DNA from 4 places in the Candidatus Villigracilis saccharophilus genome. Region 1 is predicted to be linked to each of the others. Evidence: riboswitches for the same ligand, from Rfam matches in the RefSeq annotation. Region 1 holds a riboswitch; each other region holds the start of a gene.

Region 1 (8,048 bases):
CGCACAAAAAAATAACACCGTCGATCTGGATGCTCAATATTTTCTGGATCTATCTGACGATGCGGTTCCGCCCATGGTGAAAGCGTATCAGACTCCGTCCCTGCCTGTTCCTGTTCGAGAAAAAATTGGCGCAGCCCTGGCATGTATCCAATACACGCGCGAAACTGAAGATCGCGAATATTCATGGCAGTCCTTCCAATTTTCTCGCTACAATGCAGACAAAGCGCTGGCTTTGGTAAAGAAAGACCTGAAGGGTTATGCTGTGGACGATAGCGAATTCCCAAACATGGTCACCACTCCGGCGGGTGAAGAATTTTCCTGCTCGCCGTATTATATTGATTAACTAAATGTCGTTGCGAGGGCGTTCTTTCTCTTTGCCCGAAGCAACCTCCTGATTAAGTTGGAGATTGCTTCGTCGCTTCGCTTCTCGCAATGACATGACAATTGATGTAAGAACCTGCCACCATTGAATGTCTATCCACTGTTCACTACGCACAACACACTTCTCACAAAGGACTGACAATGGATTTCAAACTGACCATCTTCTCCGATTACATATGACCGTGGTGCTATGTCGGCCAGGGTGTGGTTGACTTACTGAAAGCTGAACACAATGTGGATGTGGAATGGCGTCCGTATTACTTGCGCCCCGATACTCCACCCGAAGGCATGGAATTGCCTGATTACATCCTGCGCGCGCGTGCCAACGGCGCAGATGAACGTCTGAAAAGCATGGCAAAGACCCACGGCATGGAGTTCAATTCTCCAGATCGTATCTACAATACTCGCATTGCCCACGAAGCGACTGAATACGCCCGCGAGTACAGCAAGGGCAATGAGTTCCATCATGTGGTTTTTCGAAAAGTCTACGCGGAGGCTTTGGATATCAGCCAATGGGATGTGCTCCGCTCCGCCGCCGAGGAAGTCGGCCTGGATGCGGACGACATGCAAACTGTCGTGGATGGCGGCAGGTACACCGCTCATGTGGCTGAGCAGGTTCAGCAGGCGCAGCAGATCGGCGTAACGGGCGTTCCAACCTATGTGATCAATGATCGTTATGCGATCGTCGGCGCTCAGCCGTATGAGGCCTTCAAGAACGCGCTGGCACAGATCGCGGCGATGAAAGATGGATAATTCATTAACAGATCTCCGAAGTTTCTAGATTTTTAGGTCATACTTTCAAGGCAGGCTTTACGGCTTGCCTTGTTTGTTTTTAACGACAAACGACCGTTAACGAAATGCCCAAGAAAAAGTATACTGGCGATAAAATAAGAGTTCACTATATAAGTTAACAGGGAAATTCGATGGAAGATTACTATCTAATCTTGGGAGTGGAACCACAGGCCAAACCTGACGCAATTCAGGAACGGTTTAGATTCCTGGCGCAGGCATTTCATCCTGATAAATACTCCAGCCCAAAACAAAAACAATTTGCAGAGGAAGAATTCAAGAAAATAAATAACGCATATCAAATCCTATCAAACCCCCGCAAGCGCGCTGACTACGATCTGCAAAGAAGCCGGCCTGCAAATCACTCAAGAACGAATGCAAATGATGTAAACGAAAAAGCCGAAGAAACGATACGTCAACATGCGCGGGAAGAACAGAAGAGAAAAGCTGAAGAAGCAGCGCGCCAACCCATCCAGGAAGAACAAAAGATAAAGGTCGAAAAAACGGCGTATCGGCCTACACAGGAAGAACTGAACAAGTTGATGAGCACAAGTCCAATCGACCTGAGAGACCTTGACCTGAAAGGATATAACTTGAGCAAGGCAGATCTGATTGGCGCGAACCTGAACGGCAGTGAGTTGTGTGACGCCGACTTAAGCGATGCAAACCTCAGCCAGGCTGATCTGGGCGGAGCCGACCTGAGCGGGACGATTTACAATAAAAAAACGATCTGGCCTGATGGGTTTGATCAAAAGAAAGCTGGAGCAACCCTTAAGATATCAATATCTGACCAGGAACTTGGTCAGATATTGCATTCCAGAATGAAAAGCCTGCGAGGTCTCTACCTGCGTAACGCCTCCCTGACCGGCGCAGACCTGAGCAAAGGCAATCTCAGTAAGGCTTTTTTGCGCGAAGCGGACCTGAGTAACGCCAACCTAAACGGTGCCGATTTGTGGGATGCAACCTTGAGAGACGCCAACCTGAGAGGAGCAGACCTGAGAGGAACCAATCTTGGAGAAGCGAACCTGGCAGGCGCCATCTTCGATAAAAACACAAAACTGCCAGACGGATTTGATCCCATTGCGGCAGGGGCGATACTTAGAGAATAGACTTCGAAAACGGGTGTGGATTCATATCATTGTGAAAGGACTCTTGTCGCTTCCCGACCAAACAATCGCATGTTGTTGGGGAGACTGCTTCGGCATAGAGCAAAAGCCCTCGCAGCAACGTGATTATTTTCCCACTTCCACCGCCACCTCAATGATCCTATCCAATCGAAAGGTGCGTTCGGCTTCACGGGTATGGCAGAAGGCTTTAAGGTAGATGTAATCGGTAAGGCCCATAACTTCTGTGGGTGAAATCCAGCGTTCAGAAACCGATCCATCTTTATCCATATATTTGATAAATAATCTTCTTCCGCTATTTATGGCTTCACTGAGTTCGGTCGGCAGGTATACGCCATCCTGCGGCCAGGCGGGAGAGTTATAAATGCCGATATATTCGTCGAGCGGTTTGCCATTCGGCTTAAGCGCATCCATCATCGCAAAGAAGACATTCTTGGCAGTCATCGCATCCGTCATGGCATGCGACGCTTGCAAACTATTCGAAACATGGAACGCATCCGCCAGATATTGCAGACTGTAGGATTCCAAGTCATAGTTGTCGCGCGCCAGCAAAAGTGTGTCGATCAAATTCGGATATTCGACGGAATGTCCCAGCTTGCGATATTCGTTATCAAGGAATTGCAGGTCGAATTTGGCATTATGGCAAACAATGATCGCATCCTTTAAAGACGCCTCCAGCTGGCCGGTGATCTCTGCGAACTTTGGCGCGGCTGACAGTTTCGACACATCCAGGCCGTTGACGTGAGACGCCGCGGGTGAAAGGTCGCGTTCGGGATCCAGGAGCAGGTCAACGGTCGCTTTGATGCGCCTGCCTTCGGTAATGACGATCGCTATTTGACAGATCCGATCTCCAAACCACGGAGAAAGTCCGGTGGTTTCGATATCCAGAAAAGCGAAGCGCGCGTTGGAAATATCAAACATGATGAGGTCCGCCTTGTTAGAGTATGGGGTATCTTACCGTTTTTCCAGACACAACGCAACCATAAAGCACGAGCAATAGACGGGTGTTTTTGGCTATAAAACTATGAAAACTGCTCTTTTTGATTGGCTTCTTACTTAACTGCAAGGCTCATTTTTCAATTAACAAATGTGTGGGGCTCTATAGTACTTTAGTCCCATTCACAAACCTTTCCCCTATCTGCCTGTGTGATAACCTTCACACAGGCAAATTTTGTTGCCCATTGAAGAAAATAAACTAATAATAAAAATCTAAAAAGGCAAATTCGGTGAAAACCGAAGACGCAAAGCCAAGGGTCTAAAGTAGTTCTTTTACTATGATTGCCAGGTTGCTGAAAGTGTTAAGCAAACTGCCTGGCGGATGCCAGGCAGTTTGCTTTACAAAGGAGTAAATTATGAGAAAGACAAAGTTTCAAATCATGACTGTCATCGCGGCACTCTTGTTGTCATTTGGCAGTTTTACGAACACAAAAGCTGCCTCCGCAGCCGCGATGCCAGAACATCAATTGGCACTGGCTGGCTCCAATATTTATTATGTCAGTACAAGCGGCAAAGACACAAATTCAGGGTCAGCAGCAGCGCCGTTCAAGACATTTTCAAAAGCCGCATCCGTCCTGGCAGCCGGTGACACCCTGCAAGTGCTGGCGGGAACGTATAACGAAACATTAACTCTTTCAAAATCGGGTACGGCGGCCGCGCCAATTACTGTGATCGGAAATGGGGCCATCCTGAACATGCAGGCCTCAAAGGCCAATGGAATTTCAATTACCGGCAGTTACATCAAAGTGTCGAATTTTGAAATTATCGGCGCCGTTGACTTTGGCATACTTATAGCTGGCAAGTATGTTGTGGTCGAAAATAATAACTTACATGATAATGTGACCAAGAACGGAGTTGGAACCTGCGGCCTGTCCACCTCCTGGGGCAGCGCGGTTAAGGTTAAAGTCGGCGGCGAGAACAGCGTCATTCGGAACAATACTGTTTACAACAATTGCGGCGAGGGCATAGCCGTCACACGCGGTGTCATCGCGCTGGTCGAGAATAATACCGCCTACGACAACTTCAATGTCAATTATTACGTTGACAATTCCCCCTGGGTGGTGGTGCAAAACAACCTGTCCTACTGTACAGGCACTCATTTAAGAAATGGCAATCGAGCTACTGGCATAGCATTGGGAGAGGAATTTTACACAGGCTGGGGCGCGCAATTGCATGATGTTACGATCACTGGCAATACGGTCAGGGACTGTCAGAATGGAATTGTAGCATTTGCTAGCAATGTTGGCGGAACACTAACAAACGCGACCATTAGCAACAATAGCGTGCCAAGCGGGCAAGTCCGCAGTATTTCCATGCAAGCCTCAACCAACAAGAATGTGGTCGTTTCATACAACAACGTATTCAATACGGTCTATGTAAAACAAACTTCGGGGATTTCACTTGTTGGGAACGTGATCAGCGATGCAACCATACCGACAAGCACGCCGACCCCCGGCACCACGTTGGGAGTATTTCGCCCGGGTGATGGGCAGCTATACCTCAAGAGCACACATACAGCAGGCGTCGCCGACGTGATAATCAGCTACGGTGCCAGCGGAGATTATCCTGTGACAGGTGATTGGGACGGCAATGGCACAGATACGATCGGGGTTTACCGCAATGGCACCTTCTATTTGCGAAATTCCAACTCGGTCGGCTATGCAGACCTCACATTTCAATTCGGCGCCATCGGCGACCAGCCCGTGGTTGGGGATTGGGACGGCGATGGAATCGACACGATCGGTGTATATCGTAAGGGATTGTTTTTTCTACGCGATAGTAACTCCGCAGGAGCGCCCGATACGAGTTTTGCATTAGGCAATCCGGGTGATATTGGCGTAACCGGCGATTGGAATGGCGACGGCATGGATACAACGGGGGTATTCCGGCCGAGTAATGGGGTGATATTCCTAAAAAACGCCAATACAAGTGGTTTTGCAGATGTGGCCCTCAACTATGGTCTATCCGGAGACAAGCCCGTGATCGGAGATTGGAATAATGATGGGATTGATACGATCGGTGTCTTTCGTAATGGCTCTTTCTATCTGCGTAATTCCAATACGATCGGGTTTGCCGATATCGTTTTCGCGTTTGGCAGCGGCAGTGACATACCGATCGCAGGGGATTGGGATGGGATGCAGTAATCGGTCCTGATCTTTCTTAAATATCAAACGACAAGGCTATGCTTAGAAAAAGCATAGCCTTGTCGTTTTCGAGTGCAATTGCGCAATGAAAGTAGAAAAAGAATTTTCGCTCAGCGTTTTCGGTGTTCAAAATTTTGCGCGTGGCTGATTTAAAAAATTAATTCTTATTTGAATTCCACACTCGAGTGTGCGTATTGATGAATAGATAATAGACCGCGAGACCACCGCTGTATAACAGAACAGCCACATAGACGATCAGGTTGAGTTGATATTCAGGTTTTACGGTTTTGAAGAGAGCCAGAAAGGGGAAGATCAACACAAGGTCATAGGCCAGAAAGCTCAGGAGTTGACCAAGCGCATTATGCCAGCGCGGCTGAAAAAGCCCGTACAAAAAGTAGAACGCATCTCCCAAAAAGATACAGCCGAATATCACAGACGATCTGGGATCCAATACCCACGGGAAGATCGGCAGTTTCATCACCAGCGAGCCGCCCGCCAGGAATAACGCGGCGATGAATATCCCAAAGGAAACACGCACCAGTTTTGGGGTGGGACGAGAGTCGCGCAGATCAAATTTACGGCTCCACTGAAACGCAATGATGCTGGCGATCGCTGTCAGGATGCACGCAAATCCATAGATGAACAAGTCGGAGCGGCCTTCTCGTAACGCAAGCTGTAAAAAGAAAATGGCGCACGCGGCGGCGATGACGAACACATTGAGCGCGCCGGCGGGTAACGCGCCCAGCTCACCTGTCCAGCCGATCCAGATGGCCGCCACACTGACCGCGGCCAGGATCGATCCGATGAACAGGTAGGAAAGCCGTCCATCGAGCCAGGGCCATAAATTAGTAGCAAAAGGGAGTTGAAAAATGTAGCCTAAAGCCAATAAGAGAATGACAAATCCGCCCAAAAATGTTGCATATTGAATCTGCTTCATGATCTCACCTCTAATATTTAGATTTTTTCTTGAAGAGATTATAGCATTCTAATTTTTTGCCCATAACTATATCCCAGTGCATGGACTTTTCTCACCGCTCGCTATCCAATCTTCCGCTTCCTGCCATCCGTTCCCGTCCGTGATGCGAAGCAGTCCGTTGACCCACCTCACGCGGACATGGCTCACCATCAATCAGCCCCACGCACCCAATAAAAAACACTGGACATTCAGCCCAGTGTTTTCTCGATTTTCCATACTTTATCGAAAAGGTAAAACTCTTACCCTCGTTTTATCTTCATCCACTGTCACCAAAGCGCCACCCTCCAAAGTGGACTGATGTTCCCGTAAAACTTGTATCACAATATCCGCCAACGCCTGTGGAAACACATCTTGCGTACGGACTTGTATCACGCTTGGGCTTTCAGCGCGGGTTAATGCCAGCAATATACCAAAATCCAGATCATGTGTAAAAACAATAAAGCCGTTTTCACGCGCCCAGGACATGATGACATCATCCGCAGCGCGAATATCCCCAACCGCCGACCAATGTACGGACTCCCAACCAGCCGCTTGTAATACTTCCACCTAATCGGGTGAAAGATTCATGTCAATGACGATCTTCATGCGCTTGCAAGCGGAAGTTCAATTTCTTCAACACGCCATGCGGCATAGGTCAGAGCTTCACGGATATCTTCCTTTTCGAGATACGGATAAGCCTTGAGGATTTCCTCTGTACTGTGACCAGACGCCATCAAACCAATAATCATGCCCACTGTCACGCGCAGACCACGGATGGTCGGTTTGCCGCCCATCACATTTGTATCAAAGGTAATTCGTTTCAGGTTTTTCATAATAACTCCTGCCTGTATTTTACCCCACCCCAAAAAAACTGATTGACCATTGATTACTAACTTCACGCGGCTATGACCCACCATCAATCTTCTCTTCGCGCCCCCAAACATTCTCCGCGCCCAATCACCGCCCCGACGTGGAACGTCAGGGCTACACCTACAAAATCGGCGAAGCCGATTAGTCCGCTTGAGCGGACTTCGTACGCATAGCACGCGGGGTTTACCCCCGTGCGTTGTAATTGCGGAGTCCACGCCAGTGGACTTTCACGAACTGAGGCAGGGACTGCGTAGCGTCCCGCACCGACCTCTCCCCCTCACGCGGACATGACTCACCATCAATCAGCCCCTCGCTCCCAATAATTATCATCTTCGCCAAAATATCACATCTAACTGTATACGCGTACATTCTTTTCTCTTTGCATACCGATTTGCAAAGTCTTGGAATTTCTTGCTGTTTCCTGAAGACAATCCCTTGATTGTCTTCCACTTGGGCAAATCATCAAGTTCCCCTGAAAGAGAAAATAATTTATTCGCCACCTGACTATCCAATGGAACTTCTAAAAACTTTTCTGTTCGATCAAAGCGATACTCTTTTCTAAGAACCGCATGGTAAGCCACACTCCCCAAAAATAAATTCAAAGCTTTTCGAGCGGAACCCCAATATTCAGATCTATGGTCAAGTGCTTTGATTTTTCTACTCAAGGCAATAGTATGTTTATCTAAAACCTTACCAAAATCTTCAGCAGTTTCACACTGAAATTCTTCCAGTTTTATTGTCTTTAGGTAATTCCGAACTTTTTTTATTGTTCCTTCTGGATGTCCACGA
Region 2 (8,048 bases), on a different contig from region 1:
CGGGTATTTCTTCAGCAACAAACGCCGCCAGAATCTCGCCTTGAGTAGTCATAATCTCCTCGCCCACAATAATCAGTTCAGGGGCAATCATCTGCGCTTCGCGCGCACCAGAGATCGAGTTGTGATCGGTAATGATCACACGGTCAATGCCCTTGCGGCGCGCCATCGCAACTAAATCCACGGGGCGGGTAAGAGAATCTGTAGACGCACGAGTATGACAGTGGAATTCCGTAGAAGTCATGACATTTGTTCTTGACAAATAGATTTTTGGCAGTATATACTAACTTGATAAATAAAAACAGGTGGCAATAATGGCGGGTACACTTTTTGACATGGTAGAAAATGCAAACAACTTATTAAATATTGCTGTCACTGGGGTAACTGTGGCGGCATTGTTCTTCTGCATTTTTTTATATTCAATCAAGTCCATAAAAAACCAGGGGCTTTCACAGGGCATCTATTTATCATTTGTCTTTTTTCTTGAAATCATTATCACTGCGGGACTCTTTTGGGAACTTCCCATCCTGCTATCCAAGATCATTCGTTACAGCGGCGTTATCCCCTTTACCCGATGGCTCTTGTTATCAGGCGTCGTAATTACACATTTTTATTTTCGGAAATATTCTGAAAAACGAGGATTAACTTCCGCGTTTTTGCACCTCACCGTATTAATTCTTGGATGGTACATTAACCGCTGGATCGGAATTCTATTTTTCTCACTGCCATTGCTGTTTATATTTTATTACGCGGCGTATTGTATTGCCCTGGTTATTATTCCCGCATCCAACCCCGAAGACAGGAAAGAAAAACACCAAAGGTATATGATCTTCCTTTCTTATGTATGGGGAATGCAAATGCCGTTATGGAATGTAGTTGCCGTTAATGCGAAGGAAGCAGATAAAAGAATTGACGGCAAACCGGTTACGAATCCTTTTTCAAGACAGCAATCGCCATCACAATTACGCGGGAATAATAATAAAAACAGAGCCGCGCTATTTCCAGGCATGATCCGCACAGACACGCACCAGGTAGTTGGAATCATAAATGGAAAAGATTTTCGCGTTGAGGGGCCAGGCGTTATCTTTACCAAGAGTGGGGACGAACCTTTTGAAATAGTTGACTTGCGGAATCAAATAAAAAAATCCACTTCTATCCATGCATTTTCAAGAGAAGGCATTCCACTGCTCGCAGATGTGCTGGTTATCTTTACAATAGATCGTGAAGATTGGCCACGAGAGTTGTTCCATCAACTGGGCAGAAGCAACTCCTGGCTTGGTAAAGGAAAAGATGTCAACCGAAATACAGGATCGACATTCCCATATTCCCGCCCGCGGGTGGAGGCCGCAATCCGTTTACGAAGTAAACGCTCCCAGCCAAATAGCGGTAATGAACGCTGGGATGATCATGTACTAAGCATGGCTGAACAGGCCGCACGCCAAACCTTTGCTGAGCGGAGCATTAAAGATCTGTGGCAGGCACGTGAGAACGAAAACAGTAATGCTTCGGAAGCGATCACCAGAAATATCAAAAACCTGATCGAAACCCCTTTGCGCGAAAATGGGATACGCTTGATCAGCGTCAAGGCTTCCGGGTTTAATTTCACTGACAAAAAAGAACAAAGAGACAAGGATGTCGAAGTGATCGAGCAGCAGATCGCAACCTGGAAAGTGGAACGGGAGCGGGAACGTGAAATGGCACTTGCTGACGCCAAAGCTGAAGCGGAAAGTCTTGAAGAGGAAGCCCGCGTATATGCACGGTCTCTCCTACTGACCGCAGTAATGGAGGGATTGGAACAAGCACAGGAACATCACCCCGGCAAAGATCAGGAAGCCATCGCGCAGGTTTATCTTGAAGCGCTAAAAAATATGATCGAGCAACAATCCGATTCAAGCTATACGCCAGAAGCCAAGGCAGAACTCCAAAAATATAAGGATGCCTATTTTGCAAATGCACCTAAAAAGGGGGCATTATGAGATTCAAATACTCAATTGATCCAAATGAATGGCAAACTTCTTATACAGAAAAACAAGCATTTGCTGACTCATTACAGCGGGCTGGCTCTTTACTACTTCCTATTATTGTTATAGCGATCATCCCAATATTGTTTGCAGTCTTTTGTTTATTAACCCGGCTGGAGCAAGCAGTGGCGGACAATCTATCGAACAACTATAAAATTGTACTCATTGCTGCGGGTTTTGTTCTCATTTTTACACCGCTTTTCTTGTCTTCAATGATCTTAAAACATCTTTTCAAAACCGCAGGAACATTTTTAAAATTCTTTTATGCCCTGCCAGACTCGGTCAATATGAAAAAAGTGGTGAATTTGCGTGTTTATGGACGCCCTCCCATGCCTCCTCCACTTTCAAACCTGATCAAATTTCCCACCATAAAAGCTAAAAACGGAAAACTGGATCCATCGGAGAATTGGCAAACCCAAATAGGCGGTCCGGCTAACCTCAAGATCGACCCTGGTAATGCGATCTATTTGGAACGTGGAAATCGGTTCTCAAGAGTCGTCGGGCAGGGAGACGCATTTTTGGAACTGCACGAGACGATAAAAACTGTCCTCAATACCTGCCCGCAGATCGAAGAAATCATCGTCACCGCGTGGACAAAGGACGGCATTCGCATTGACATAAAAGCAAAAGGCGAATTCTTCATGACACCAAATTCGGAAAAAGGCAGGGAAGGGAATGAACTCTACGAATACAACGCGGGGGCAACTCGCAAAGCAGTGGAGGAAGCTCTCTCCAGCGGCAAGGAAGGTCACGAATGGTCAAAATCTGCCATGGGCAAAGCCAATGGATTGCTGGGTGAATACATCGCCAGCAGATATCTTGAAGAAATATTTATCGCCAGCGCTAATGGCGGTCAACTTCTCTCCACAGAAACAATGCGTGAAATATTAAAAAATATTAATGCCAAACTACAAGTGAATGGTGTTTCACTTGCCTACCTGCAGATTATAGATGTAGAGTTACCGGAAGAAATCAAACGCCAAAGAATTCGAATTTGGGAAACAGGACACGCAACCCATGCAACAGTCACGCAAGGCGAAGTAAAAGCGTATCAACTGCGCGCACAGAAAAGAGCGCTGGCGGAAATGGCCCGCGATATGGTTTTTACACTCGCCAATGGACTTGACCGCATGGATACCACCAACTTCACAGCAAAGCTTTTGACATCCATATATGGAGTCATTAATCAAGGCATGAAAAATCCCCGCACTTATACAAATTCAACACCCAAGAGAATGCCCGACGGCGTTGAATCTTTTCCCCTGGATGAAGAAGTATGAAAGAAGAGATCATTGCGATCATCAACAAACTTGAATGTAATGAAAACTCATCGCGCTTGAGAGCATGGGCTTACAATTTAAGCGCTTCACGGCCAGATGATTTACAAAGCGCAATCAACTGTTTGCTCGATGCGTTACAACAAACCAACATTCAAAGCCATTCACAAAAAGGGTTTTATTACTTGTTTTTAGGATGCGCGTATTATGAACAAGGAGATCATCCCAACTCAAGGGACTGTCTTTTGCAAGCCATTAACAAATTGTCAGACACAGAAGTGAATAACCCTGTTGCGCATTGGCTGCTTGGGGTAAATTACAGCAAAATGAAGGATTTCCCAAGCGCCCGACGTGAATTAGAAAATGCTTTGCAGCTTCTTAAGACAAATACCAGCCTAAGCACACCTAGAACAGAAGCAAAAAGCAGAAAGAAAAAAGAACTGAAATTAGATATCCAAGAGACCCTTGAAAAATTTTCCAACGAACCTCTTTTTCGGGTCGTGGACTCCCCGTCGGCTAAAAATAATGGGGCATCTAAAAAAGAAAGTCCAACAGGTGATACGGAAAACGTCGAAAGCAAAACCTCCCAGGAGAATTCATCTGCCAGATCATCTCCCACAACCCAAGAGAAAGAAAAAATAATTTATCAAGAAACACATACTGGTAGGAACGTTTCATTCCAATTCATTCAAACCATTACGCCGGCATCCATTCCAAGTTTTCAAAACACATCAACTGGAAAATCAATCGAAAGTCATTTAGAAAACAATAAAACTTCCCCATTTGAAGAAACGCGTACAGACGGATACCTATCACTACAGTCCCTGCCGGTCTATGAACAGATGGTCGCGGCAGGCAAATCCGGGAAACCCGAAATAGGTTTAAATATAACCGGCGCTGCTGAAGCAAGGATTATTTTTCTTAATAACCAGCCGCACGATGTGCATCCGCTCAAGCGGACATCAAATGAAATCAAGATAGCCTCTAAAGAAATAAATTGGGGCTGGGTAAAAGTTGCCGGTCACAGCATGAATAACATTGCAAATAAAACATCCATCAAGAACGGCGATTTTGTTTTAATACTCTTCGTCCCTGCGGCAGATGAAAACGATATTGTTTTGGCGTCGTTTGAGGACCAACAAACAACACAAAGTTTTTTAACGGTAAAAAGATATCGAAAAGATCGGCAAATCCTTAAATCTGAAACCACAGAAAAGGGAGATGAATATAATGATATACATTTAGGGGATAAAAATAACGCCAAGATCATTGGCGTTATTTACGCAGTGGCAAAACCTTTCGATTCCTAATTAATATAAATTCATCTACTCTGCAAATAATATATCCCGATACATGGGAAAACAAGGTCAGCGGTCATCAATTATTAGATTAACGCTGGCTGTGCCGGTGGCGTGTCCGCTTAATAAACTGGCAGCTCTTTGCAGGATCTTCACCACTTTTCCGCGGGTCTTTTGATTACTCAGGCCGTTGACAGAGATGCTATGTTTGGGCTTTCTATTCACGAAAAATTCCGTGTTGATGCTCAGGTGAAAATTTTCGTCGTTTTTATCAAGGTCTCTTTCAAGCATGTCGATCACTTCTTCTGTGAAATCGAAAAAACTCTTCGCAGAAACATCATCCTCCGAAGTTAATATTTCAATGCCGTTGAAAACAACTTTTTTATCCATAAACATTGGCCTCGTCCTACTTTCTTTCCTAGGCGTTATAAGTAGACCAAGCATATCTGCTTAATAAAAAAAAAACATTGCTAAAGTATATTAAATCCATGCGGAAACTATGACCACATTTATTGATGCTGGTTGATATACATCAACGCACTCGGCTCCACTCCAGCCTCACATATCTCATCCTTAATATTTCCAAAATAATTTTTTTTTGTTTTATAATACTGAAATACAATGGAAAAAAGCAAACTCGCAGAAATGCGAGGACGCAAAGTCATGGGTCTAAGGTTGTGTTCATGCAATTAGGATTGCCAGACCGCCAAAAGGCATTTTTTAATGCTCTGCGGGGGTTTTAATTGCCCACTTTTTCCCGTTCTCAGGTATAATTTTTATAAAGGGAATAAATGCAGAATAACAAGTCTGATTTGGATGATGGTAATCTGGACTTTGTAGATCAAAATGACACAAAGCTCAGTAATACCTTTTCTTTATTTCATACAAAAGAAGAGGATGTTCTTGATTCAGACCCGGAAGTCATACTTGAGCCTATTCACTCCGAGTCATACGACCTGAGTTACACGTGTCTCCTTATTCCCCGTTTTCCTGCGCATCAATTAAAAGGGGATTTAGTAGAGTATTTATCACAGTGGCTGCAACAGATCTGTATTTCGTATGGCTGGCGACTAGAGTTCACCACAGTCAATCCTGAATATTTCCAATGGGGAGTGCGTGTAAATGCTTCAGTTGCCCCCTCGCAGTTTATGCATACTATACGAAATGAAACTTCAAAATTCATTCTCTCAAATTTTGGGCGTATAGCACAAGAGAATTTGTCCAATGATTTTTGGGCGCCTGGTCATCTGGTCGTGCTAGGAATACGCCCCCACCCCAACGAAATGATCGTGCAATATATCCGCTTGATGCGCCGACAGCAGGGTTTATATACCCTGTGATATTTGGGAATCATACAGGCAGAAAACAAAACATCCAAACAGGATTCTACAAATGTCCAACTTGACAATAAAGAGGGTGGGCGAATTATTACGTAGTGTATTCGAAATCCTGTGGGACAAGCCGGACGGATTGACAGCAAAAGAAGTATTATCGCTCATCCCCATAACCAATCAATTAAGCGAGGATGAATTAAGATATTCCTCCAAATCGAATTTACCGCGTTATGAAAGAATTGTGCGGTTAGCTACGATTCCACTTGTGCACGCAGGGTGGCTGTTAAAAACTGAAAAAGGACGCTGGTACATTACCGAAGAAGGCTATCAGGCCTGCAGAAGGTTTGTTAATGTACAAGACTTTTACAAAGAGGCCATGCGCCTTTATGAAGCGCGCAAACAAGCAGTTCCCGAAAGCATAATGGTTATGGAGATCGCGCAGGAAGCTGCATGGGGGCAGATCGAAAGCCATTTACGTCAATTACACCACACCAAACTTCAAACCATGCTTGCCGAACTCTTGCGTGCAATGGATTATCACCCTTCATGGATCGCGCCGCCTGAAAAAGAACGCGGTCACATTGATCTGATTGCATTCGTAGATCCAATTGGCGCGAAGGGACAAAGGATCATAGGGCAGATCAAGCACAGAGGTCAGGCGGTAACATTGGAAGGCATCAGAAGTTTCCTGTCCACCCTGGGGCCAAATGATTATGGCGTGATCTTTTCCATCGGCGGTTTTACAAATGAAGCCATGCAGGCACTGGCATCCGGAAACTTCCAGAAAATAACATCACTAAACAGCGGCGCCTTTTTCGATCTGTGGAAGCAGTACTACAACCAATTAAACCGCGAAGCACAAGATCTACTACCTTTAAAAATAATTTACTTCCTTTCCAAAGATCAATAGAACGTGAAGATTCCTTAATCATGGCAAAACAAGATTTTCACAGCAAATCATTCAAAGAAGGGATTGAAATCCTGACGGATGAAATTAATCTTGCCATTCACTGGCAAAGACCGAGCATTTTGCTCGCGATCCACAAATCAAAACCGGAACAGATCAAAGCCCAAAAGGCTCTTGAAAAAGAAATTATAAAATGGGATCAGAAAGTCAAATTGATCAAGGCAACGGGTAAAACAGATGTGATCGACGCAATATGCAAAACAAAAAATCACAATGAAATTGTTTTTTTTGTATCAGAGCTGGGGATTGTAGGTGGGCAAGTGAACGGCACGATTTTTAGCGCCCTTAACATGCACAGAGAACTTCTGGTGGAACAATCCATCCGCGTTGTGTTCTGGTTGACAGAACTTGAATCGGAAAGTTTGCCGCACCTGGCCCCAGACTTTTGGGCGTTTCGTCACCGTGTCGTCGAGTTTTCTGCAAGCCGTGGAACAAAGAAAGCCGCCCAGCACGGGTGATTTTAATTAGCGCCATTCCAATTCATTAAAAATATGCAACTACCCATTATTAAATTTGCTGCTGGTTCCCACGATCGCCCTGCTCATCGGCGCTGTTTTTCTCTTAAACAAGAAAACCGCCGACGCGATCAGTCTTTCAATTATCGCAAGTATAGTTACCGTCTGGGGAATATCATACTATCTTTACAAATTGCCAGAGCCGTTTTTTTCCCTGCGGGTATTAACATCCATAAACTATTTATGCCTGGCAATTGCAGCAATGGCGCAATTCTATTTTTCGCTTATCTACACCAATCGCATAAGCTGGATGAATAACCGCACTCGCTGGATGCACAACACCGCGATGATTTTTTTCTTTTTGGCACCAGCAATCCTTCAATTCGCATTTTGGACCGAACCCCTACGTTCCATTTTTTTTATTGGCGAAAACAGTATTGGAAAACAACTGAATTCGATCTATATTATCAGCATTCTTCTCGCATGTAATGTATTCTTAATTGACACTTTCGCTCGCAAACCGAGTATCCATTTTTTTCGTTCCGGGACTATTATCATCGGCGCCCTTCTTCCTTTGCTAAGCAGAGTATCAACAATATTTGGAGTCAGCACGGAAACTGACATCCTGCTTTCCATGGTATCTTTCTCACTGGCGCTCATTGGCTTTTCATATGGGATTTTCAACAGGCATTCAATTGA
Region 3 (8,048 bases), on a different contig from region 1:
AAAACAACCACCCGCATGGGTGCTATAATGATAAACATACTTTCGTGAAGTTTCCCCATTAATATGGAATTAAATTCCAGAAGGATAAACCGATGCCAGCAGTGAATTATCAATACGAAAAACGCAAAAAAGAATTGGAAAAGAAAAAAAAGAAAGCTGAAAAAGATCGCCAGAAAGAGATCAAAAAGAACAGTAACAAACCCAGAGAGACTCCGCCCCCACCTGTGGCTCCTGAAAAATAGACTTGCAACATGAAGAGCTAACGAACAACCTCCCTCACAAACATCTGCAAGGGAGGTTGTTTTATTAAACGTATAATTCAATGGGAGCATCCCCATGAACAAAAAAATGATCATGATTGATTGGACCCATTCTGGCACAGGTGCAACAAAAATAGAACGAGCAATCGTTTGGACTTTTGGAATGTTTGGCGCAGTTATACTTGCTCAGGATGTACTGGAGGGTGTGACTGCCAACTCCCTGAATAACTGCAAACATTTTTATCATTCACCACTCAGCCTGAAGAAACAGGAGTGAATTGAATATGAATCGTGAAACTTCCCTTCTCGCAACGATGCCGTCAGCCTTGTGTTTGCCTTCGGCGGATTTATTGCGGTGCGCTGCGCTCCTGCGATTATTGGTTATCTGTTGGCCGGGATCATCGTTGGGCCTTTTACGCCGGGCTTTGTTGCTGATTCCAAATTGGCGCTTGAACTGGCTGAGATCGGTGTCATCCTATTAATGTTCGGGGTTGGGACTCATTTTTCAGTCAGGGATCTGATGGCTGTACGTGCTATTGCTTTGCCGGGGGCGCTCTTGCAGATCGTAGCAGCCACGATCTTTGGAATAGGCATATCCAGGCTGTGGGGTTGGACATTGGGAAGCGGATTAGTCTTTGGTCTGGCATTGGTTGCAAGCACGGTCGTTTTGTTAAGAGCCATCGAAGCACAGGGGAGGCTTGATCTGCAGGATGGTCGAATCGCGATTGGATGGCTTATCGTTGAAGATATTGTCATGGTGCTGGTGTTGGTGCTTTGCCGGTTTTCTCTTTTCGCTGGGGGTATTCCTTTAGAGACCATGGCGGCTCAAAATATCTGGGTCACCATTGGCGTAACATTGGGCAGGATCATTTTATTTGTAGCCATCATGCTTGTTGCAGGACGCCGTTATTTTCCCTGGTTGTTACAACGCGTGGAGAAACTAGGTTCTCAGGAACTATTTACGCTCGCTGTTGTCACACTCGCGCTCGGTGTGGCCTTTGGTTCAGCTTACTTTTTTGGTGTTTCTTTCGCGTTGGGCGCATTCTTCGCGGGAGTGGTCATTAATGAATCAGATCTCAGTCATCGGGCAACGCATGATCTGCAGCCCCTACAAAACGCATTTACCGCTTTGTTCTTTGTTTCAGTTGGCATGTTATTTGATCCTGCTATTTTGATCCGCGAGCCTTTGCAGGTATTGACTGTGCTGGCAATCATTGTGATCGGGAAATCGCTCGCGGCATTTTGGATCGTGCGCCTGTTGAAGTATCCTCTGGCTACCGCCTGGACCGTTTCGGTTGCCCTGGCGCAAATTGGGGAATTTTCCTTTATCCTGGCCGGGCTTGGCTGCAGCTGGTTTACTTTCTCAAGACGGGCAGAGCCTGATCGTTGCCGGCGCCTGCTTTCGATCACAATCAATCCACTGCTTTTTTATTTGGCATCCAAACGGAATCTAGTGACGACCAGATCATTATAAATAATCTGATTTGAAAGATCATATTTGATAGGAGTGATCTATGAAACGTTTGATCCTCATCTTTTCGATGCTCGCTTTATTTATCTTTCCTTCAGCAGTTCAAGCGGATGTGGCTCCGCCAATCAATCCACCGGGTTCAAATCTGCAGCCGGGCACAGAGTCCACCCAGGTGAGGATGGTGGCGGAAACTGTTCTGGTCGATGTGCAGAAGGATCTTGATCTTCGCAGTTTGGGCAATGCCATCGTCACCGCAGACTTCACCATGCGCAACCTCGGCAATGATCCCGAGAGCATGGCTGTCCGATTCCCGATTGCCGCACAGAATGGGCGTTTCGAGTATCCCGAGATCGCCGATTTGAAGATCTCTGTCGACAGGAAAAGATCGAGTATCGCCGCACCAGCTTTCCTGATGAAGGAGACCCGAGCCAAATGATCCCCTGGGCTGAGTTCGATATTACCTTCCCGCCCGGGCAGGACGTTTCCATTCAAGTCAAATACGAGTTGAATGGTTCGGGATATGCCCCTTACACCGCCTTTACTATATCCTCGAATCGGGTGCGGGCTGGAAGGACACCATCGGCAGCGCGGATATTATTTTGCGACTGCCTTATGAAGCCAGTCCGCAAAATGTGGTGATTGGGCTGCAGATCGGATGGGCGGAAACCACGTCCGGAGGAGTTTTTCAGGGTAACGAGGTGCGCTGGCATTTTGATAACTTTGAGCCTGGTCCACATGAAGCCATTCATAACATGGAGTTCGCGCTCGTAGCCCCATCAGTTTGGAACAACCTGCTGATCACACGCGCAAATGTTACCAAGTCTCCCAATGACAGCGAAACCTGGGGACAACTTGGAAAGGCTTACAAGTCCATATTCTTGATGCATAAATATTATCGGGAAGATGACGCAGGAAAGGAACTTTACAAATTGGCTATTGAAGCCTACGAAAAGTGTCTCGCGCTCAACCCCAAGGATGCGCAATGGCATGCCGGTTTTGCCGACCTGCTTGCCAATCATGCTTTCTGGAATTCTTTTTTGACCAACCCAACTATGGATGTTTACCGTGCATTCAATGAAATACATACGGCACTCGAGCTGGCGCCGAAGGATGCCAAGGTTCTGGAGATCGCAGAATCAATTTATTTAATGTTCCCAGAGGGAATGATAAAACTGAAAACGGATACAATTTCCCGTGGCTGACTCAAACTCCCACTCCGCTTCCTGTCACCCTGACAATTGCACCTGCTGAAAGTACAGTTGCCGCCTCGGCTGTAGATGCAACGGCAACTCTTGTTCCGCGTGTTACGAATACGCCCCTGCCCATCTCGAGCCCTAGTAAAAACGAAACCACACCTTCGCCAAAAGCAACCCCACCCTGCGGGGCAGCAGCACTGGCTCCGCTAACAGCGATTGGCGTATGGTTGGTCAATAAACGCAGGCTGCAGCATTAAACCAGAGTCTGCTTACGCTCTAATAGATATTTCAAAACTCATTCACGATAAGAAATAAGGCTTAACCACAAAGATCCAATATTTTAAGAGAATAGACATGGCTAGACCGAACAAAGGCGATAGCCATGTCTACTAATTCCTATAAATAATTATCCGTACTTGTTACTGAATCCCAGCCCAATTCCCGGAAATCGGCATGTCGCCAGGATTCCCCAGTGCGAAGACCAGGTCAGCAAAGCCAATCGTATTACTGTTCCTCAGCATAAACACCCCATTGCGATAGACCCCGATCGTATCAACCCCATCATTATTCCAATCACCAGTCACAGGTTGGTCGCCCTTCAACCCGTAATTGAGCGCAACATCCGCAAAGCCGCTGACGTTCGCGTTTTTCAGGAAAATCACCCCATTATTCGGACGAAATACTCCGGTGGTATCCAAACCATCGCCATTCCAATCGCCGACAATGCCCACATCACCCGGGTTACCAAGGAGAAAGGTCGTATCAGCATCTCCTGTGGAATTGCTGTTGCGCAACAAAAACTGACCGTTGTGATAGACCCCAATCGTATCAACACCGTCTCCATCCCAATCCCCGGCAATCGGTTGATCGCCTGCCTGGCCGAAAGAAAACACAATATCTGCGAAACCCAATGTATTTGAATTACGCAGGTAGAAAGTACCGTTTCGATAGACGCCGATCGTATCTGTTCCATTACCATCCCAATCGCCCACTACAGGATAATCTCCTCCCAATCCATAATTTATGACGACATTCGCGAATCCGTCAGTATTACTATTTTTCAAGTACAAGGCTCCATTGGCTGGCCGAAAGACTCCAGTCGCATAATTTGTGATGATTGGAGATGCAGGCAGTGCTTCGCTAAGCAGCAAATTGTTATTAATGTCCTTTTTTACGCCTGCTTTCTCGAGCCACATATAACCAGGATCCGTATCATAACTCCAACGGCCACTATGAACATACCATCCCGAGAGAGGCGTGCCATTAATCGCAACAAGCGCTCCATTGTGCTTAAGAGTGAAATGAACGTGAGGAACAGATGATGCACCGCCAGAGCATGTGGCTTCTGCAGGTGTATTTGCGACCACACCTATTTTGTCATTTTGTTTAATTGAACCTGAAAAGCTTTGTATGTTTTCAAGATGATAATAAGTTGTCTCCCACCCATCTGCATGTAAAATTTTAAAATAACACGCAGAAACTTGGATCGGAATTCCTGCAGCGCTTGCAACTATCCAGGTATTGCTTGTATCAGATCCCCAGGAAAGACCTCCAGGATAGAAATCCAAAGAAGAAGCATCCCGGAACGTGCAATTTGTATTAGTGATACATCCGCTGTTATCATGAACGCCCCCAAATCTCCATGATGTTCCCTGCAGATAGGGGAGTTGTAATAAGTTATCCGGTGCGACTGGCATTCCCGATTCCGCAGACAGGCTTACAAGGTTGTTTTCATCAAGCGGACTATTATTTCCAAATAATCTTGCATAAGTCTGGTAAAAGCCATTGGCTTGGCTGTTATCCAGTATCAATGATATGTTTTTTTCATTCATTGCGGCAAGTCCCGCGATGATCGCATAGGTCCCCGCATTGGTGCCTGATGCTACACTGACAGTATACCCATCCGAAGTAACAAAAGATTCCAGAGACCGCTGTGAAACAGACAGCGGAGAGTAGGAATAAAGATGCAAATAATAAGCCTCTGTCATTTTATTTGACAGGTATTCAACCTGAGAAATAAAATGACCGGCATCCAAACCAAAAGCATCTTCCAATTTTTCAGCATTGGGATTGGAAATTAATTGGGAATGAATTTCCAACAAGGTCAGATAAATTTTTGGGTTTATACTGAAATATTCCGAGCGGCCATATAGATCATCAGCATATACCAACAGGTGAGGAGCATTGGTGCTAAGGTAAGATTTCAAACTAAAATCCCCCACATTAGGTCCGTACACAAACTCGCCATCTGACAAAATTATGCTTGCAGCTAAACCGGAATTATCCTTCGCTTGAACCCCCTCAGGAACCGCAAATGCGCAGAACAAAATGCAAATTAATAATGAGCTGGTGAAAACTACATTTTTGAATTGACTGATTTGATTCCTGGATGTCATGAAAATATTCCTTCATATGAGCATCCAGATCTTTTGCATTTTTGAAATGTAAGCAATCTCGACTGCTCGTTTTCGGCAGCTTGGCGATCATGGCTGTGCGAACTCAGCTTTAGACCCATAGCTTTGCGTTCCTGCTTTTCAACAGGTTTGCGATTTATCGATACGATAGACTCTTAAAGTTCAAATAAAAACGGATCTGACTTTTGCCAGATCCGCGAATGGAAACACAAAACATGTGGTTTTCAGCGGTCTGGCGATCCTGGTTGTATGTCAACAACTTTAGACCCATGACTTTGCGTCCCTGTTTTTCAACAGGTTTGCGATTTCATTAACATTTATCTGTTTTTAGTTTAGCACATCCTTCAGGTTTTTCACTTTTCAAATCAGAAAAGTCACCCCATATTATTGTAAGGTAACTGCAGGCATAATCATGTTTGTGGAATACGTCTTGTAGAGGCCTCGATACACGCAGTCTCAGCCAAAAAAACTTTGAACTCACAATTAAAAAGAACATGGCTATGCTCCCCGACAGCATAGCCATGTTTCTCGTTTTTACAAAATTCGATCAGTATATTTTATGGGATCCCATCCCAGTTGCCTGAGATCGGCATATCACCGGGGATGCCCAAAGCGAATACTATATCTGCGAACCCTATCGTATTGGAATTCCGCAGGTAGAAGGAACCGTTTCGATATACCCCAATGGTATCAATTCCATCATCGTTCCAATCGCCGATCACAGGTTGGTCATTAGCCAAGCCATAATTTAGCGCAACGTCTGCGAATCCGCTTACATTTGTATTCTTCAGGAAGATCACACCATTGCTTGGGCGGAAGACCCCGGTGGTATCCAGACCGTCACCATCCCAATCCCCTGCAATGCCAACATCGCCCGGGTTTCCAAGATAGAAGCTCGTATCCGCTGGCCCCGCAGAATTGCTGTTGCGCAGCAGGAATTGGCCGTTGCGATAGACACCGATTGTATCAGTGCCATCCCCATCCCAGTCCCCAGAAACCGGCTGATCACCTGGAAGACCAAAGGCGAACTCCAGGTCAGCAAAACCAATGGTGTTGGAATTGCGCAGGTAGAAAGAGCCGTTGCGATAAATTCCAATCGTATCTGTTCCGTTACCGTCCCAATCTCCTGTTATAGGATAATCTCCTCCCAATCCATAGTTAATGGCGATATCTGCAAAGCCCGTTGTGTTGGCATTCTTCAGATACAAAAGCCCATTACTCGGCCGAAAGACTCCGGTTGTATCTCCACCAGAACCCAAGCCGCCGGAACCATTATTGATCACAAAGTCTCCAGCTGCCGCGTTGATCAGGCTATTGTAGTTGGCACTATCACCCGCCACGAAGTCTGCTGTGATGGCATATGTGCCGATAGCTGTTGGCACGGTTGCAGATCCATTATATTTAATATTGCCAACCGTACCCGCAACTGAGCCAGTCACAATCGCCGCTTGTGGAGTGGCATTAAAGACGACCGGCGAATTCGTTACAGATAATGTCGGCGTGGCTTTGTTGATTGAAAAAGAACCAGCAACGGCATTCGTCAGGCTGTTATAAGCGGTCGGATCGTTTGGCACGAAATTCGCTGTGACCGTATAGGTGCCGGCATTGGTCGGCACGGTTGCGACGCCATTATATTTAATATTGCTAACCGTACCCGCAACTGAGCCAGTCACAGTCGCCGCCTGTGGAGTCCCGTTGAAGATAACCGGCGAATTTGTTACAGACAAGGTCGGCGTAACTTTGATCAGCGTGTAATTGACACTAGCTGAATGAGCATGGGCAGGCATGGTGATCGTGTTTATGTTGGCAGTACTGGTGTCATTATTGGTGCCAGTCCAACTGCTGATCTGCCAACCGGAGGTTGGTACTGCCCCGCTCAAGCTAATGGATGCAGCGGTAAGATATTGACCTGCGGCACAACCGGTTGAGTTAGCGGGAGTTGCGACAGGATCTGTACCTTGCCCGGTATGGCTGAGAGCCAGCGCATAACATGTGGGAGGCAGAGCGGTCCACTTGGCATACAGTGTGATGTCTGCGCTGAAGGAGTAGCTCGCGCCATTAGCGTAGTTCGTGCCTGTGCCATTCGCGAGAGTGTTCCAGCCCGCGAAGGTGTAGCCTGTGCGTGTGAAGGTATTGAGCGTCAGGGCGGTCGGGACATTCGCAACCTGCGGAGCCATCGTGCCAGTCCCACCGTTGGCGTTGAAGGTCACCGTGTGCGTCGGCAGAGTTGTCCACTTGGCATACAGCGTGATGTTCGCAGCCGGCATGGTTGTGAAGGTGTATGCCGTGGTGAGACCTGCATCGCTGTACCAGCCGCCGAAGGTGTTGCCAGCCTTGGTCGGAGCTGTCGGAGCGCTGACCGCCGAGCCGAAGGGCTGGGTGATCGCAGTGACCGCCGAGCCGCCATTGCTGTTGAACGTGATGGTGTAGCTGTTGGCTGTCCACTTGGCATACAGCGTGATGTTCGCAGCCGGCATGGTTGTGAAGGTGTAGGCCGTGGTGAGACCCGCGTCGCTGTACCAGCCGCCGAAGGTGTTGCCAGTCTTGGTCGGGGCTGTCGGAGCGCTGACCGCCGAGCCGAAGGGCTGGGTGATCGCACCAACCGCCGAGCCGCCATTGCTGTTGAACGTGATGGTGTAGCTGTTCACTGTCCACTTGGCATACAGTGTGATGTCTGCGCTGAAGGAGTAGATCGCGCCGTCAGCGT
Region 4 (8,048 bases), on a different contig from region 1:
CCGTTATCCTGCTGGCTGTTTCGACAGCATTGCCTGCCCTGCTGCCTGTTCCTGCCATCACCAAACCGAGCGGATCACTGGAAGTCGGCACAATCATCTTTGAACTGACCGACGAATCGCGCAAGGAAATATATTCAGGCAAAGATGAAGCACGCTCTTTTATGGTGCAGGTCTGGTATCCTGCCAATCCCCTGCCTGAAAGCAAAAAAGCGCCCTGGATGTCACGCTCCGATGTCTACGCGCCTGCCATCTCATCTTTTCTAAACATGCCAACTTTTTTCCTTGACCATCTTGCTTTGGCAAAAACTCCAGCTTACATGGATGCGCCAATTGCCGAAACAAGCACCCGTTTCCCGTGATCTTGTTCTCGCACGGCTGGAACGGATTCAACGCCCAAAATTCCGAGCAAATGATCCTGCTTGCAAGCCGTGGATACGTTGTCGCCGCGATCAACCACACATACGGGGCAGTTGCGACCGTTTTCCCCGACGGTAGGATCGCCTACAACAACCCGCAAGCTCTCCCCGAAGGCGCTCCAGATGCCGAATACGAGATCGCAGCCCGCAAACTCGTGGATCAATGGTCGCACGATCTTGGCTACACGCTTGACCATCTAAATAAACGAAATAATGAAGTTGGAGACTCGTTCTACTCAAAATTAGACTTTGAGCGCATCGGCGTGTACGGACATTCCACGGGCGGAGGCGCGGCGATCCAATTCTGCGGCACAGACTCGCGCTGTAAAGCCCTGCTCGGCATGGATCCATTCATGCGTCCTGTCTCTGCTAAAGTGATAGAGAACGGCGTTTCACAGCCGTCATTTTTCATGTTCAGCCAGGGCTGGGCAGAACTTGTAGACAGTAAGAACAACCAACTCTTTGACCTGTTCCGACCTAATGTCAGAGACAGCAAAGGCGCGATCAGCATTAATGGCACCAAACATTACGACTTCAGCGACCTGCCGTTGCTATCCCCGATTGCCCCACAGCTCGGGTTGAAAGGCCCGCTGAACGGTCCGCGCGTGACCGAGATCGTGAATGCATATCTGATCGACTTCTTTGAAATGACACTTAACCGAAAACCATCCGAGCTTTTCAAAGGTGATTTTCTAGATTTCACTGAAGTACAGATAAGGTAGGAAATTAAAATGAACAAGCGTAATATTTCCATGGTATTCCTGATCCTTGGCATGGCATTTATCACCATCGGCATCAGCACAGACAATGAAACTTTTTCATTTATCGCAATTGCCTTTGTAGTCATTTCACTGATGGCCAGTATTAACAGGAAGAAGTCCGGTAAAAAATAATTTCCGGTAATATTCTTTAACACAACAAAAAAGCAGCCGACCTTTCAGCCGGCTGCTTTTTATTTAACATTCAGACAATATTACGGGAGTACAGTTATGCGGTTTTGAGGGCCAGGAGCAACGAGCGGGAAGGCGACAAAGTATTTCTCCAAAGCGTCGGTATCCACTGCGCCGCCAAGGCGGTCAGTCCCGTCTTTGAATGCGAAGAAATTGTCACCGCCGTCGGCAAGGAAGCTATTCACTGTCACACGGTATGTGGAGGTATCACTGATCGCAACACCATTAAGCATCATGTTCGAGATCTTGCTTCCAACAGGCGCAGACAGGCTCCAGCTATATGTAAATCCATTGGAGATCTGCAAGATACGATTTTGGCCTGCAGCGGGATTGTTAAACTGCTGTTCCAAGACCGCCTTGATCTGAGTTCCCGTCATGGTAATGGTCGTCAAATTATTACCGAATGGCTGGACCGCGAACGATTCGCCGTAGGTAACCTTCCCATCGCCTTCACCGGCCGTACTGCCCGCAAAATTCAGGTCAGTACGGATTCCGCCCGGATTCATAAAAGCGATCACAGCCCCGCCGTTGGCTGGATCTGCCGTGGCATACAATTGCGCATCTGCGATCACATCACCCAAAGCCGACTCGCCTGCGGCATTATTGGTACGTGTGATCGTGGCAGTAATCACTCCAATAACACGGTTGGCAAGCGGGGCGGCAATTGCATTATATTTAGCGATGAGCGCGGTGATGAAACCATCCTTTGCGACATCACGAGTAACAATATTGTTATTGGCAGACATGCTGACAACTTCACCTGACTTGCGATTGATCGTCAGGTCAACATCGGTCACAACACGTCCAAAGGATGCGGCACTCGTAACGAGCATATTATTGATCGTACAGTTATACGCATTGTGAGTATGTCCGCTGATGACCACATCCACTTCCGGGTCAAAGCGATTGACGATATCTACAATGGCACCGGAAATACCCTCACAGCCATTGTAAGGAGCGGGAGCCACCTGGGCGCCGCCTTCATGGATCAGAACTACAATGGTTTGGACACCTTCTTTCTTAAGCTCAGGGATCAGAGCATTGACGGTATCAGCTTCGTCCAAAAAGGTAAGACCGGCAACACCTGAAGGCGTAACAATACTCGGCGTACCCTCGAGCGTCATGCCAATAAAGGCAACCTTGACACTATTAAATTCACGGATCTTATAGGCAGGGAAGAGAGTCTTGAGATCTTCGTCTTTGTTTTTCTTACTGTCATCATCATCTTCATCATCGCTATCATTAAAAACAACATTGGCAGCCAGATATTTAAACTTTGCTCCCGCAAAATCATCGCCGTCCAAACAACCATCAACAGGATGGCAACCGCCTTTTTGCATGCGTAACAACTCAACAAAACCTTCATCGAATTCGTGATTGCCAACAGCATTAAAATCCAGACCCATCGCATTGAAAGCTTCAATGCTTGGTTCATCATGGAAAAGTGCAGAAAGCAGCGGGCTTGCGCCGATCATATCGCCAGCGGATACCACAACAGTATTCGGATTGAGGGCGCGCAAGGTATTGATGTGAGTGGCAAGATATTCCGCGCCGCCAGCATTGATCGTTCCAATACGCCCGGACGAACCAGCTGGTGGTTCAAGGTTTCCATGAAAGTCATTAACAGCTAAGATTTGAACATCGACAGTCGGAGAAGGCTTGGCTGAAACAGTTGATACGATCAGGGTCGAAAGCAGAACCAGCAAAAGCAATATTGAGAAAACTTTTTTATTCTTCATTGGTGAAAAATCCTTTCCTTTGGCAAGTGAGAATTTGATTGTTAATTTGAAAAAGCATGTTCAAAATATCAGGACATTGGCAACAATGGTTTTATTATTTGTTTTCCATTCCTCCATTCCTATTAAATAAACACTGCCAAAGGGGTAAAAATCCTTCGGCAGTCTGGCGATCTGTATCACAACCACAGATCCATGACTTTGCGACACCACCTCACGATGGATTTGCCCATTTTTTCGTATCAGGTAATGTTGACAAACTATATCATAATTCATTGTTGATTTACAATGAATTTGTATAATACTTAAGTCCCATTGCTTTTTAACTTCGGTATATGCAAAAGTAAGGATCGTGAACTTAAGTTAAACAATATCCGCATGAGTTAATAGAAGTGTAATGGAATAAAAACATTTTTCCCATATACAAAGTGTCAAGAAGAGATAAAATAAAAGCATGGACACACAATCTGGTTATCTGTTAGTCGTGGAAGATATTCCCGACATCTTAAAATTATTGGATGCAACCCTAAAATTCAAAGGCTACCGGGTTCTTACTGCGCGAAACGGTGAAGAGGCACTGGAAGTTATTCAAAAGGAACGCCCGTTACTGGTCATCACCGATATCCTGATGCCCAAGATGGACGGATTCAGCCTTGTTCACAGATTAAGAATACATTCAGAAACACGCGCTATCCCGGTGATATTTTTATCAGCAACCTATGTCGCACCAGAAGATAAGGCATTTGCATTGAATATCGGAGCGACGCGTTTCATCGAAAAGCCGATCGACCTTGAACAGTTCATGCAAACGATCTCAGAACTTCTAAAAAAAGGAATCCCTGCTTCACAAGAGCCGCTTACTGAGCCTGATTTTTATAAAGGTTATCGGAAACGCCTTCAGATCAAACTCGACCAAAAAAATGCACAGATCGCCCGCACTGAACGCCTTCTAGAAACTCTTTCAGAAGAGGAAAAACTATCCTTCCAGGCATCACTTCAAATGGCTATTCAGGAACGCGAAGAGATTCAAAAACTGTTGAACCAGATACACGAGCATTTTGAAAAAAAATAACCTCCCCATGTTCAATTCTGAATTAATCAATGCTGTCGAAAACTTCTCAGCGCTCATGCTTCCACTTTCCGAAAAAGAACTAGACCGTAAATGGACATGGAAAGATCACGATGAAGAAGGAATCCGTTTTGCCTTCTTTGTGACGATTCAAGAACTACGGCAACTGGCTGTTCTGCTGACATCGACCCGCACACCGCTGACACAGGCGCAACATATCCTTGGTCAATACCATAAACAATACCTGGGTTTACAGGCTGTGGTCATTGGGGTTTCAAAAGAAGTTTCAGAACGCATACCAAATGATGGCGAATGGGCTATCCGCCAGGCTTATGCGCACATCCTTGGCGCTGAATTCTCCTTCCGCACGGTTATCCGTTACGCATTAGAACGTCACCGTGTTGCCCAATGGACGCCTGAAAGAATCCCCAAGCCCGAATATCCACGCCTATACGGCATAAACGAAAGTGAGTATGAATTTCTGATGGAGGGTCCGCTTGATGCAATGCTGGCATATCACCACGAACTGCATCCTTCGATCATTCAGGAATTTTCCAATATCACGGATCAGGAACTGGATTTGCCAGCCGCCTTTTGGGAAGAAACCCGCTTCCCCATTCGCCACCGCCTGCATCGTTTTGAAGCGCACATCATTCAGCACACCGTTCAAATCGACAAAACGCTAACCGCGGTCAGCCAAACCCCGAGCGAATCCAAACGGTTGATCCGGTATTTATTTTCTGCGCTGGCTGAAGTAAATGCGAAAATGATCAGCAGCGATAATTATCCGACAAGCAGTTCAGAATTGGCCAAGAATATAAATTTGAGAGTACGGGAAATTCAATCTGCGCTAGAGAATTAAACACTATAACAAAAGGACCGCGAAGTTTAATCGCGGTCCTTTCACTTATTTTGCAAATCTCATTTTGTGCCTAAAGTGCGCTGCACGGAAAATTCGGTCAAAGAATCCTTTATACCCATCCGCATCATACAAAATCATATAATCGGCGGGACCATAGTCAGAAGGCGGCAGCATAATGGCAGGATTGGGATTAATTTCCAAAATAAACAACTCCCCTTTTTCATTCATGCGAATGTCACAGCGTCCGTATCCCACCAACCCCATGGCAAGATACATCCGTTTTGCAATATCATGAAGGCGCGCAACCAATTCCGGGTCAATGACCCGCTTAAAATCAAACGGCACATCATAATTCCATTTTATATCCACATGCCAGAATTCTTCGTTGGGAGGAAATATCAATTCCGCTGGAGGATAGGCCACGGGATCGCTCAAATCATCCACATTGTCAACGACAAGGACATTGAACTCCTTGCCTACTATAAACTCTTCCATGCGAGCCGCGCCAAATTCGGAGCAAATCCTAGCCACCTGAGTCTTAACTTCTTCTAACGTGTCTGCGCGGGAATCCTTTGTCATACCGGTACTGCCGTAGCTCTTCGGATGTTTGATCATGATCGGGTAGCGAAGATTCTTAACTAGCTCTTCCGCCTCCAGAACATTTTTAACTTGATAGCCTCTTGCAAACCCAATCCTATTTGCATCGGCAACAGCCTGCATTTCCTCACGGGTGGGATCAAAACAATTGGAATGCGCACCAGTAAAAGGCAATTCCAATTCTTCCAGTGCCCGAACAACCTCTATGGCATCATAGCCTAATTCATCATCCTGCATATCTTCGAATTCGTAGCCCTCGCAGATGTTTAAAAAAACATCGAAATCTTTTCTGTCTGCCAACGCGCGAATCCTGTCTTTGACAGGCGAAGTCATGGTGATCATTTGCCAATCAAAATCCTTTATATATGGAGCTGGGTTAAAGTCAGCGATCACTTCGTCGGAAAGAATACACACGCGCATTGGAATACTCCTAGTTTAGGATAAAATATAATTTGCATTATGACATAAATCCACGCAAATACAAGATGAGCTATTCTTAATAATTTTTAGATAAAAAAACACAGACGAATGTCTGCGTTTTTTTATCTCGTTTCCGTAACTTTGCGAATACTGCGTGGCCGTTCAGTGTTGTACCCTTTTGCCTGCGTCAGGCGGTAAGCAAACATCTGCGCAGGGAGAATGCATATCAAAGGCGATAGCCATTCAGGCACATCAGTAGGAATTGTCAACGGAAGACTCGCAAGCGCCAAAGCTTTTTTATCGTTCGAGATCACGACAAGTTCGGCAAAGAGCTCTTTGCGTAAACGCTTCAACATCTCATACATGGAATTAAATACTTTGCCTTTGGGGGCAACCCCAAGAACAGGAAACCCGCTTTCCAGCATCGCAATCGGGCCATGCTGGAAATCAGCCGAAGAATAAGGTTCAGCCTTTACATATGCGAGTTCCTTTAATTTTAAAGCCCACTCAAAAGCAGTGGAGTAATTGAAACCGCGCCCCAACACAACAGTCTGGTCCATGTATCGATATCGCTCTGCGGATTGTGAAATTGCCGAGTCATGTTTCAAAACATTCTTCATCCAACCGGAAACGCCACCCAACTCCGCCCAACGTTTTTTGTCTCCGCTTAGCGCGGTTGAAAGCATGGCGATGGACATTAACTCGGTTGTATATGTTTTTGTCGCCGCAACGGCCTTCTCCTTACCAGCCTGAATGTCCAGTAAAAAATCTGCGGCTTTCGTGAGCGGAGATCTGGCATCATTAGTGATCGAAAGCGTCAAACAGTTCTGTTTTCTTCCCTCCTCCAACACACTGACAATATCAGGAGATTGTCCTGATTGTGAAATACCGATCACCAGTGCATTTTTTAGTTTCGGAGGTTGTTTGTAATATGTAAACAGAGAAGGAGTTGCCAGCGCAAGTGGAAGACCGTTCAACGCACCCAACAGGTAATTTGCATATCGTCCTGCATTGTCTGATGTCCCGCGTGCGGCAAGAAATACATACTGAATATCCCGCTTGCGGATCTCAGCAGCAATATTCTCCACATTCTTTTTCTGCGACATAAGCAAGGAATCAATACGATCAGGTTGTTCAATAATTTCAGTGTGTAGTGACATATCATTATTTTACAACGAAAATAAGAGAAACAGGCTTGACATATAAAATAATTTAAGCTATTATAAATTTAGGATAACCTAAATTTATAATTATTAATCCTAAAAAGGACGAAACAGAATGACTGAGTTAATGACTCAATCGATTCAAGATTACCTCAAACATATATATGAGTTGAACGGGCAAGGCGGCGCTGCCAGCACAAATGATATTGCAGCACGGCTTAACATTGCGCCGGCCTCTGTGACTGGCATGCTCCAAAAACTTGCCAGTTCCAAGCCCCCTCTGGTCGTTTACAAAAAACATCAAGGGGTCACACTCACCAACAATGGAGAAAAGGCGGCACTCGAAGTGATCCGCCATCATCGCTTGCTAGAAACTTTTCTCGTCAATACACTTGGTTATTCATGGGATGAAGTCCATTGCGAAGCGGACAAACTCGAACATGTGATCTCTGAGGATTTTGAGGCACGCATGGCTGCGGCATTGGGGCACCCAACCCGTGATCCACATGGTGAATTAATTCCCACAGCAGATCTGGTTATGCCTGCCGACAAATCATGCCCGCTCGCTTCATTGCGGACCGACGATATTGCCACCGTTCGACGAGTATCAGACGATGACCCGGCCTTGCTCCGACACCTACACAAGATCGGCGTTGTGCCTGAAGTGAAAATTACGGTAACGAATTATTCCGAATTCGATGGAAATCTCACAATTAAAGTTGAAGGCCAAAAGTCAAACTTGGTCCTTGGTATAGCTGTCACAAGTCAGGTATTTGTAGACAAATAATTTAGAGGTAAAACATGAACGAGAACATATTTCGAATATTTGCAGTAG

Evidence for each region. Region 1 has a riboswitch for cyclic di-GMP ahead of IPL17_RS13505 (right-handed parallel beta-helix repeat-containing protein). Riboswitches for the same ligand answer to the same signal wherever they lie in the genome.
Region 2: another riboswitch for cyclic di-GMP. It lies ahead of IPL17_RS22390 (transposase); the one in region 1 lies ahead of IPL17_RS13505 (right-handed parallel beta-helix repeat-containing protein).
Region 3: another riboswitch for cyclic di-GMP. It lies ahead of IPL17_RS09345 (M23 family metallopeptidase); the one in region 1 lies ahead of IPL17_RS13505 (right-handed parallel beta-helix repeat-containing protein).
Region 4: another riboswitch for cyclic di-GMP. It lies ahead of IPL17_RS18900 (bifunctional metallophosphatase/5'-nucleotidase); the one in region 1 lies ahead of IPL17_RS13505 (right-handed parallel beta-helix repeat-containing protein).

The regions. Positions count from the first base shown of each region.
Region 1 covers NZ_JADJSO010000042.1:18,382-26,429, reverse strand. Annotated here, with positions in the region: gene IPL17_RS13525 (DUF4173 domain-containing protein) at 1-343, shown strand, start outside; partial or broken gene IPL17_RS13520 (DsbA family oxidoreductase) at 574-1,134, shown strand; gene IPL17_RS13515 (pentapeptide repeat-containing protein) at 1,305-2,279, shown strand; gene IPL17_RS13510 (exonuclease domain-containing protein) at 2,403-3,215, opposite strand; cyclic di-GMP riboswitch class I at 3,501-3,588, shown strand; gene IPL17_RS13505 (right-handed parallel beta-helix repeat-containing protein) at 3,647-5,434, shown strand; gene IPL17_RS13500 (hypothetical protein) at 5,592-6,371, opposite strand; gene IPL17_RS13495 (DUF5615 family PIN-like protein) at 6,630-6,956, opposite strand; gene IPL17_RS13490 (DUF433 domain-containing protein) at 6,992-7,222, opposite strand; gene IPL17_RS13485 (hypothetical protein) at 7,586-8,048, opposite strand, start outside.
Region 2 covers NZ_JADJSO010000071.1:36,850-44,897, forward strand. Annotated here, with positions in the region: gene IPL17_RS22365 (PHP domain-containing protein) at 1-241, opposite strand, end outside; gene IPL17_RS22370 (hypothetical protein) at 312-1,973, shown strand; gene IPL17_RS22375 (hypothetical protein) at 2,306-3,298, shown strand; gene IPL17_RS22380 (S24 family peptidase) at 3,295-4,605, shown strand; gene IPL17_RS22385 (hypothetical protein) at 4,663-4,983, opposite strand; cyclic di-GMP riboswitch class I at 5,214-5,304, shown strand; gene IPL17_RS22390 (transposase) at 5,385-5,933, shown strand; gene IPL17_RS22395 (restriction endonuclease) at 5,986-6,837, shown strand; gene IPL17_RS22400 (hypothetical protein) at 6,750-7,352, shown strand; gene IPL17_RS22405 (histidine kinase N-terminal 7TM domain-containing protein) at 7,408-8,048, shown strand, end outside.
Region 3 covers NZ_JADJSO010000022.1:85,300-93,347, reverse strand. Annotated here, with positions in the region: gene IPL17_RS09380 (TfoX/Sxy family protein) at 1-2, shown strand, start outside; gene IPL17_RS09375 (hypothetical protein) at 93-242, shown strand; gene IPL17_RS09370 (hypothetical protein) at 337-537, shown strand; gene IPL17_RS09365 (cation:proton antiporter) at 589-1,734, shown strand; gene IPL17_RS09360 (hypothetical protein) at 1,775-2,167, shown strand; gene IPL17_RS09355 (hypothetical protein) at 2,331-2,933, shown strand; gene IPL17_RS09350 (hypothetical protein) at 2,935-3,162, opposite strand; gene IPL17_RS09345 (M23 family metallopeptidase) at 3,347-5,134, opposite strand; cyclic di-GMP riboswitch class I at 5,395-5,485, opposite strand; cyclic di-GMP riboswitch class I at 5,565-5,655, opposite strand; gene IPL17_RS09340 (InlB B-repeat-containing protein) at 5,899-8,048, opposite strand, start outside.
Region 4 covers NZ_JADJSO010000059.1:71,339-79,386, reverse strand. Annotated here, with positions in the region: gene IPL17_RS18915 (hypothetical protein) at 1-359, shown strand, start outside; gene IPL17_RS18910 (hypothetical protein) at 356-1,138, shown strand; gene IPL17_RS18905 (hypothetical protein) at 1,148-1,309, shown strand; gene IPL17_RS18900 (bifunctional metallophosphatase/5'-nucleotidase) at 1,390-3,105, opposite strand; cyclic di-GMP riboswitch class I at 3,260-3,342, opposite strand; gene IPL17_RS18895 (response regulator) at 3,557-4,174, shown strand; gene IPL17_RS18890 (DinB family protein) at 4,161-5,033, shown strand; gene IPL17_RS18885 (hypothetical protein) at 5,079-6,050, opposite strand; gene IPL17_RS18880 (SIS domain-containing protein) at 6,173-7,210, opposite strand; gene IPL17_RS18875 (metal-dependent transcriptional regulator) at 7,329-8,000, shown strand; gene IPL17_RS18870 (isoprenylcysteine carboxylmethyltransferase family protein) at 8,015-8,048, shown strand, end outside.